2 regions of the Leuconostoc sp. LN180020 genome follow, and region 2 is predicted to be linked to the other one. Evidence: riboswitches for the same ligand, from Rfam matches in the RefSeq annotation. Region 2 holds a riboswitch; the other holds the start of a gene.
The links. A riboswitch is a leader RNA that binds a small molecule or an ion and turns the genes downstream of it on or off. The one in region 2 is predicted to bind FMN.
Positions count from the first base shown of each region.

Region 1 (4,848 bases), 150 kb from region 2:
CACCACCTTCTTCATTAATCTGACGCAATGATGCTTGAAGTTGCGGTCCGCAATCGCAGCGATATGAGCCAAATATATCGCCCGTCGCACATTCAGAATGGAGCCGAACTAAAGGGTTATTTGTCGTCGCAGTTTGTGTTTGACTACGAATCAACAGAGCCGGTTCTTTGTCACCTGTATTATAGTCAGTCATCTGAAAGCTGCCATAGGTACTGGGCAGATTCACAGTCACACCTTCTTTAACGTGATACTGATTTTGGGCTTGTTTAAAGGCAACGATATCTGAAATCGCCAATTTAATCATGCCTTCCTGTTCTGCCAAACTTTCTAATGCTTTTTCTCGGGCCATTTGACCGTCTTTATCAAGAATTTCAATAATATAAGCAATCGGTGGTACTCCAGCAATTTTGGCTAATTCAACAGCCCCTTCTGTGTGCCCTTGCCTTGATAACACGCCACCTTCGTTAGCTACTAGAGGAAATACGTGTCCCGGTGTCTCAAAATCTTCAGCTGACGCACTAAGATTTGCAAGCTCACGAATAGTTTTTGCCCGTTCAAAAGCGGATACACCAGTCGTGCTCATGATATGATCAACACTGACGGTAAATTGTGTGGCAAATTTTTCAGAATTATGGTCTGTCATTTGCCTCAGACCTAGCTTATCTGCGCGTTGTTTACTCATAGGAACGGCCAGCACACCACGAGCCAATGTCAATGCACTATTGATTCGTTCAGGTGTCACAAACGATGCAAGTCCTACTAAGTCACCCTCGTGTTCGCGATTTTGGTCATCAGTCAAGATCACAAATGCGCCTTGTTTTAGGGCAGTAACTGCTTTTCGCACGCTTTGTTCAACAACATTATCCAACATATTGCCCTCCTGTCATATATTTAGCCAAAATATCCGTTTCTATATTTACCCAATGACCAACAGTTAATTTTGATAATGTTGTTTGTAACTGCGTATGGGGAATCAATCCAATTTGAAACGTCTGACTGGTTTTTTCAATCACCGTGAGGCTTACGCCTGATATTGCGACAGAACCTTTAGCAACTATTTCTCTCATCAAGATAGACTCTTTAGGCTTGAAGCTAAGTAAAATCGTGTTATCTATCACCTGCTTATTCACAATTTCAGCTTTGCCGTCAACATGACCAAGGACAAAGTGGCCATCAAATCTCTCCCCCGCACTTATTGCCTTTTCAAGATTAACTGATTGTCTCATCATGTAATCACCAATAATGGTTGTTTCATAAGTTGGTCTCATAATACCAAATTTAGCAGTATGGTCTGTTTTATGAGTAATAGTTAAACATACGCCGTCGACCATTATGCTATCACCGATAGTTGCCTCTGAAAAATAGGGCGTTTTTGTTTCAATTGTGATATGCTGATTATTTTTTTTGAGACTTTCATTTGTTATAACTTGACCCACTGTCTGTGTTATTCCTGTAAACATGACACACTCCTATCATTTAGATAACGACTCTTAAGCGTATTACCCACACGATATGAAGACACTGAATTAAACAATGGTTGTACACTGGGCACCCCGTCTTCAGGTAATATACTATCTGCTGTATAAACAATGAATTCTTGCCAGAGATTCGCTTTTAAGAATGCTGTAATCAATGACGGCCCACCCTCTACCATAACAGACTGAATATTCTTACTAGCTAAACTTGTCAGGACACTAAGTAAACCATGTGACATTAAAAGAACGTTGTCATATTGTTTTGCAAAGTCCGTGTTTGTCGTGAAGATTAACCAATTATTTGTCGCTCGATCCATTTTATTTTGTAAGCGGCCACGTCGATCGATCACTACCCTTAAAGGTTGTTGATGATTTATTGGTACATGTCGGACTGTTAAATTTGGTTGGTCAATCAACATAGTTTCACTACCAATTAGAATAGCACTTTTACTAGCACGCTCTTTGTGCACATCAATGTCAGCTAACCGATTTGTAATTTTTGTGGATTGTCCTTGTGAAGACGCCACAAAGTGATTAGCAGACTCCGCTAGTTTCAACTGTACATATGGTAAATGTCTTTCAAAATAATGATAAAATGCGGGATTTAATATTTGACTATCTTCTGTTCCCAAAACATCGACACGGATACCTGCTTGTCTTAAAAATGTAACACTACGTCCATGTGTATCGGGATTAGGATCAAAACTACCAACTACAACACGTTTGACTCCCCATTGGGCTATTGCTAACGCACACGCACCTACCTTTCCCGTGACAAAGCACGGCTCTAATGTGACATACATCGTTGAATCAACAATATATGTTTGATCCCTTAAATTTTCAAAAGCATTAATTTCAGCATGCGCTGCGCCAAAAGAATGATGATATCCAGTCGCCAAGACCCGCCCATTTTTAACAATAATTGCTCCGACGCGTGGATTTTCATATGTTTCATCTGGTCCTGCTTTGGCAGCTACTTTTGCTGCTAATGCCATATATGTTAAATCATCCATCTTTTACCTCCTGTTTGTTCAGGACAAAAAACCCGACGTATTTTATTAACATCGGGTTTAAAGTATTTAGATCGATTCAAAAAAGACAGACTTATCCTAGCTAAGTCTATTATTTTAAATCTTCTCCCATCCAGACTTTAACTGTCGGTCACAGAATTACACTGTGTCAACTGCATTATTAATAAATAATGCAGGTCACGGACTTAGATCTTAAAGATCTTTACCGTCGGTCGGGAATTACACCCTGCCCCGAAGATTAATTAATTTAACCTTTACAGATTAACATCTGAACAATGCTATGTCAATAAAAAAACGCACAATAATGTACGCTGTAAACAAATTATTCTGATATTACGCTTTGAATTTTTGTATTCGGAAGAAATCTAACAAGAATGTTAAGATTGGCAACCCAATGATTAAACCCCAAACACCAAAAACTTTTTCCATAATAATTAGATTAAGTAAAATAACTAATATTGGCATATGCGTGCGTTGTGACATAAAGTGCGGATGTAAAAAATATGACTCCATAAAATGAATTACAGCAACAGCAACCAATATAACCAATACTGTATGCCAGTCACCGATAATAAACGCGGTCACTGTCAGCGGTACAAGTGAAATAAGCACACCGACAACCGGAATCAAACCTAAGATGAAAATCAAAATCGCAAAACCAATTAAATAAGGGAAATTCAAAAAGGTTAATACGATAACCATTGCAATCGTGTTAATTACACAAATCATTAGCTGGACTTCAAATAAACGGCCTAAAATAATGATAAAGCGATGCACGATAATATAAAACTCACCAAAAAATCTTTTATAAGGGCTATGTATGAAAGTCATAGACCATGACCGTAATTGTGGGTAAGTCATGCTGAATATAAAACTAAACAGTAACGCCAAAATCAGTTCATAAAGGACGTGTCCAACTTGATTCAATTGGGTAAATCCTTTAGAGATTAACTGCTCTGTATTCAAGGAGTTACTGTACTGCTGAATATTTTTGTAAACTTCTTTAAAAATACCCGTTGTGTGCCAGCTAGAATCGGTTGCTAAGTGAATCATGCTCTTAACTTGATGTGCAACAGTATTTGCCCCGTGTTCGACAGCCCAGATGATAAAAGCCATCACGACGATATAAACAAGCGCAATTGATAATGACCGTGACAGGCGTGTCACGCGTTGCACCCTTTTGCCAGCATTCATCGCAAGATAAGAAAAAATAATTGTTAATAACAGTAACGTCATAAACTGTTTGAGTAAAACAATCAGTAAAATAATGACAGACAAAACAAAATACCGATAGAATCGGCGATTTTGAAATGATGAAAATATGTTCATGTAGTGCTCCCTCTTTAACACACTAACTTAGTACATGACAAGATTAGTTAGATGTCAAATTTTCGTTCGATTTTGTATTGAATTGTGAGAATAATGTATCGGCAGAACCCACTTGTGCAATCTGTGATTCTGTCACTGTACTACCAAATTCCGAACCAGTATCTTCAGGTTTTAATTCAAGTGCTGCTCTCAACTTGTTAGTAATAGCCTGTCGTTGCGCCGTTGTCACACGCTGGTAAGATACACCGTCATACATCTCACCTTCACCCTGAACTGTATATGAGTCAATTGTCTTTGTCGCATTCATATAATTTGAGCCGAGTGCCAACATATCCGACATCTTCATATTTGATGCAATGTTTTTAGTTGTGGCACTAATAAACTTCGTATTGAGAATCGTTGACGGATCAGATTTAATTTTTGTCATAATGGCCTGCAACAAAATTCGTTGGCGTTGCGTACGACCATAATCGCCTTGCGGATCTTGATATCTCATACGTGAAAAGGCTAACGCCGCCTTGCCATCCATCTTGTCATACTTTTTAAAGTTTTCGCCGTCTGCAGCGTATTCAAAGCTTGTTTTGCCTTCGGTAAAATCGTACAAATTATTACCGTCCTCATGCGCCGTGTCTTGGCTAAACTTAAAGCTCAATGGTGATTTGGCTTTGACACCTCCTAATTGATCAACAACATCTCCCAAACCACTCATGTTAACCATGGCAAAATAGTTAATCGGTATGTTAAACATTTTTTGAATCGTTTCCATAGTTGTCCCAACACCGTCTCCTAAAGAGGCTTTATCGTCTGAGGCTTCACGAAATGCATACGCGGCATTTAGCTTTTGTGGAAAGCTGCTTTCAAATCCTGAAATAGAGGTCATAATATCTCGGGGTACTGAAACTAATGTTGTTGTCTCTTTTTGTGGATTCACCGTCACTAACATCAAGGAATCAGTTAGCCCAACTCTGTCTCTTCCAGAGCCAAATCCACCATCCGTTCCAGTGTCTGTCCCG
Region 1 covers NZ_CP039736.1:1,505,646-1,510,493, forward strand. Annotated here, with positions in the region: gene ribA (GTP cyclohydrolase II) at 1-871, opposite strand, end outside; gene FAZ25_RS07780 (riboflavin synthase) at 861-1,460, opposite strand; gene ribD (bifunctional diaminohydroxyphosphoribosylaminopyrimidine deaminase/5-amino-6-(5-phosphoribosylamino)uracil reductase RibD) at 1,445-2,488, opposite strand; FMN riboswitch at 2,603-2,749, opposite strand; gene FAZ25_RS07790 (AI-2E family transporter) at 2,840-3,835, opposite strand; gene FAZ25_RS07795 (LCP family protein) at 3,879-4,848, opposite strand, start outside.
Region 1: linked by a shared signal. The riboswitch ahead of ribD (bifunctional diaminohydroxyphosphoribosylaminopyrimidine deaminase/5-amino-6-(5-phosphoribosylamino)uracil reductase RibD) and the one ahead of FAZ25_RS08500 (ECF transporter S component) in region 2 are both predicted to bind FMN.

Region 2 (4,848 bases):
CTTTGATGACTTGTTTGAGAATATGGCTGATAAGGAAGCAATGGTTATGATTTTTTTGGCTTTACTTGAAATGGCTAAGGAAACTAAAATTTCGTTTCACCAAGCTGATGCATCAGCTGATATTTTTTTAGAAATTGAGACATTAAGTGATGATGAATAATTTAGCGCAAATAGAGGCCTTGTTATTTGTGGCTGGCGATGAAGGGATTACTAGTCAAGCGTTATGCCAAATAACACAATTTGATAAGCCGGCAGTGATTGCATTAATTGAACAATTAGCTAATAAATATGCTAATGACACGATGAGCGCTCTAGAAGTAAGAGAAACTGATGGCGCTTACCGATTGGTCACCAAGCCTAGCTTAGGGGGCATAGTTAAAAACTTTTTTGATGCACCTGACAATGCCACACTTTCCCAAGCACAACTTGAAACATTAGTTATCGTAGCTTATAAACAACCTGTGACACGTGTGGAAATTGACCAAATTCGTGGTGTACAGTCGGCGGGCACGCTTCAAAAATTGATGTTACGCCAGTTGCTTGTTGAAACTGGGCGAAAAGATGAACCGGGACGGCCAATTATGTATGGTACTTCAGCGATGTTTTTAGATTATTTTGGTCTCAAGTCGTTAACTGAGTTGCCACCGTTACCTGATTTTGAAACGTTAGATGTTGATGATGGTGGGACATTATTTGCAAACGTACTGGAATCAGAAAATTTAGAAATGAAAGAAGGGCAAAAAAATGTCTGAAGAAGAAATGCGTTTACAAAAAGTTGTTGCCCAAGCGGGGCTAGCTTCACGAAGAGGAGCTGAAACAATGATTACTGAGGGGCGTGTCAAAGTCAATGGTGAGACTGTCACAACACTTGGTGTCAAAGTTGGCATACATGACACTGTGGAAGTAGATGGTGCGCCGATTGAAGGACGTGAAAAGCTAGTTTATTACCTATTGAATAAACCCCGTGGTGTCGTTACCACAACTAGCGACGAGAAGGGTCGTAAGACAGTTCTGGACTTACTAGAAGATATTGATCAACGTGTTTACCCTGTTGGACGACTAGACTATGATACGACTGGCGCCTTGTTACTGACTAACGATGGCACTATTGCTAACCAATTAATGCATCCAAAGTCACGTGTCGACAAAATTTATCTTGCTAAGGTGTCTGGGATTGCGACTGTTGAAAAATTAGCGCCTTTGAAGCAAGGCGTTATCATCAAAGGCCGAAAAACAGCGCCAGCTCGTGTCACGATTGAACGTGTCGACAAAGATAAAAAAACTAGTATGGTACGTATTATTATTCATGAAGGACGTAATCATCAAGTCAAAGATATGCTGCAAAAAGTGGGCTTACCAGTGGATAAATTAACGCGTGAACAATATGCTTTCTTTGATTTAATTGGCTTACAGTCCGGTGAATATCGTAAATTAACTGGTGTTGAGGTTAAACGACTCAAAGCACAGGATTATAAAAATTATCGTAGAAAATAAATAGATTGCTTTTAATCAGTAATTTTGTTATGATATCAGTTGTAAAATTAAATATTACTTCAGGGTCGGGTGTAATTCCCAACCGGCGGTGAGACATGTTGAACATGGTAAGCCCGCGACCTGTGCAAACAGCTGATCTGGTCAAATTCCAGAGCCGACCGTAAAGTCGGGTATAAAGAAGTTAAAAAAGAAAGTTAAGACTGCCTTTTTGTGATACCCTGACAAATTGTGCAGTTTTTTTGAGGCAAAGAATATGTCTATTTCATTTACACGTACACAGCATCTGACCTTGATTGCTATTTTAAGCGCAATCTCATTTGGTCTAATGCTTTTTCCGCAGGTACCCTTGATTCCGGGAGCGGATTTCTTAAAGCTTGATTTTTCCATTGTGCCTGTCTTACTAGCTGGTTATTGGCTTAATGTCACGGCCGCTATGTGGGTTGTCATACTGCGAACAGTCTTAAAGCTCATTTTGGCAAATGAGGGAATTAATACCTATCTGGGGTTGCCTGTCAATTTAGTAGCAGTAATGGTATTTACCTTGTTAATGTTTTGGGTCATGCCAATGTTTGAAACGCGTCAATTCCCACGCCAATTATTAGCAATAATCATAGCAACAGTTGGGTTAACTGTTGCTGCTGTGTTGATGAATTGGTTCGTTGCTGTGCCACTTTATTCGCAGTTTGCACATTTTGACATTGCGCGAATTATTGGCCTGGGACGTTATTTTATAGCCATGGTGATACCATTCAATATTGCACAAGGCATTATTTGGGGGCTAACAAGTATTATTGTGCTTTCGGTTCTGAAACCGATGCAACGTAAAGTGATATCTTAATGAAACGTTATAAACAGAGACGACCTCAATGTGGTAAACTTTTAAGTGAACCTATTATAATGGAGGTCGTTTTATTATGAGCGATTTTGACCCAAATAACATGAGCCGTATGGCACGTTCAAAAAAACAAAAAGTTGAGCCTGAATTTGCGCGCCAATCAGATAGAAGCAGCCATAAGCATAAGGGCTTTAAAATATTTTTGATTGTTTTGGGATTTGCTATTTTATCAAGTGTGCCCATTTATGGTGCACTTGATCACCAGAAAACGCCACAGCAGATAGCGACAGCAACTAGTAAAAAGTCGACATCACAGTCTCAAAAAGCTTCATCTGAACAATCATCTGAGACATCAGCACAAAGTTCCTCAGAACAAGCAAGTTCATCGGAAACAGTGGCTAGTAGCACAGAAGCGCCAGCTGCGGCTTCAAGTGAAGTAGCTGCCAGCAGTGCACCGACGGCACCAAGTACGCCAACAACTAATTCAGCAGTGTTGGGCGCTAGCCAAACACTATATAATTTTGCCGTGACACATGGCATGACAACGGATCAAGTCATTGCGCTTAATCCTGGTTTGTCAGTGAATAATTATACACAATATGCTGGCAGAACACTAAATGTTAAATAACTAATTTTAGAGGTTGATATGAGTCACAATTTTCAGATTGCAATTGATGGGCCAGCGTCGGCTGGAAAATCAACAATTGCTAAAATATTAGCAACAAATTTAAAGTATGTTTATGTCGATACCGGAGCCATGTACCGCACCATGACTTTAGCCGCTAAACAGGCAGGTCTGGCTTATGAAGATGAACAAGGTGTTGTTGATTTACTTGCAAAAACAGTGATTCGTTTTGAGCCCGGAGTGCCAACGCAGCGTGTTTTTCTGAACGATAGTGAAGTGACAGAGGCGATTCGTTCGACTGAAGTCACTAATAATGTGTCGTTGATTGCTTCTTATAAAGCTGTCCGAGCAGACTTGGTTCGTCGCCAACGTGACATAGCCAATAGTCAAAATGTCATTATGGATGGACGTGATATTGGGACAACGGTGTTACCAAATGCTCAAGTTAAAATTTTCTTGGTAGCTAGTGTGTTAGAAAGAGCAGAGCGACGTTACAAAGAAAATAAAGCCAAGGGCATGACAGTTGATTTAGAAACACTAAAAAGTGATATTGAAACACGAGACTACAAAGACTCTCATCGAGCGATCAGTCCTTTGATACAGGCAAAAGACGCGATTTTGGTAGATACTACCGGACAAAGTATCCAAGCTGTAGTATCAGAGATTACAAAGATTATTGAAAAAAAACAGAAACCCTAAGTTACAGCGTGAAAACGCTGTTTTTTACTATACAAGTGGCAATTATTCTGGTAAACTATACCCATAGTGTAAATTGTAGGAGGACGTTAGACGTCATGAGTGAAACAAACAACGAGTTCTTAGCAGCTCTCGAAAGCGCAGCAGATCAAATTAAGGTGGGAGATGTTGTCACTGGTGAACTTTTAGCCATTGATAATGATAACCAAGCGGTTGTTGGTTTGTCTACCGGTGAAGAAGGAGTTGTGCCAGCACGTGAGTACTCAGACGATCGTAACATCAACCTGGCAGACGAATTGAAAATTGGAGACAGCATTGAAGCTGTTGTTATTTCTAATGTTACTAGCGACAAGGAAGGCGTAGCTTACTTGTTGTCAAAGAAGCGTTTAGATGCACGCAAAGCATGGGAAAACTTGGACTTTGCTGAAGGCGACACTGTCGATGCAAAGGTTGTTAATGCAGTTCGCGGTGGCTTGATTGTCATGGTTAACGGCGTACGCGGTTTCGTGCCAGCATCAATGGTTGCAGAACGCTTCGTTTCTGATTTGAACCAATTTAAGAACAAAGATATTAAAGCACAAGTTATTGAAATTGACGCTGCTAATGCACGTTTGATTTTGTCACGTAAGGCTGTTGCTGCGCAAGAACGTGCTGCTCAGTTGGCTGAAGTATTTAGTAAGTTGTCAGTTGGTGAAGTGGTTGAAGGAACTGTTGCTCGCTTGACAGACTTCGGTGCTTTCGTTGACTTGGGTGGTGTAGATGGTTTGGTTCACGTATCAGAAATCTCACATGATCGTGTCAAGAACCCAGCCGATGTTTTGACAAAGGGTGACAAGGTTAACGTCAAGATTTTGGCTTTGGACACTGAAAAGGGTCGTATTTCATTGTCAATCAAGGCAACACAGCGTGGACCTTGGGACGAAGCAGCTGATAAGATTGCTGCTGGATCAGTTCTTGAAGGTACAGTTAAGCGCGTGAAAGACTTTGGTGCCTTTGTTGAAATTTTGCCTGGTATCGAAGGACTTGTCCATGTATCACAAATTTCAAACAAGCGTATTGAAAACCCTTCAGAAGTTTTGAAGTCAGGTGACAAAGTACAAGTTAAGGTATTGGATATTAAGCCAGCCGAAGAACGTATTTCATTGTCAATGAAAGCTTTGGAAGAAAAGCCACAACGTGAAGACCGTCGTAACAATGA
Region 2 covers NZ_CP039736.1:1,658,032-1,662,879, reverse strand. Annotated here, with positions in the region: gene FAZ25_RS08515 (ScpA family protein) at 1-160, shown strand, start outside; gene scpB (SMC-Scp complex subunit ScpB) at 153-752, shown strand; gene FAZ25_RS08505 (pseudouridine synthase) at 745-1,494, shown strand; FMN riboswitch at 1,546-1,681, shown strand; gene FAZ25_RS08500 (ECF transporter S component) at 1,748-2,332, shown strand; gene FAZ25_RS08495 (brain acid soluble 1 family protein) at 2,409-2,957, shown strand; gene cmk ((d)CMP kinase) at 2,976-3,653, shown strand; gene rpsA (30S ribosomal protein S1) at 3,749-4,848, shown strand, end outside.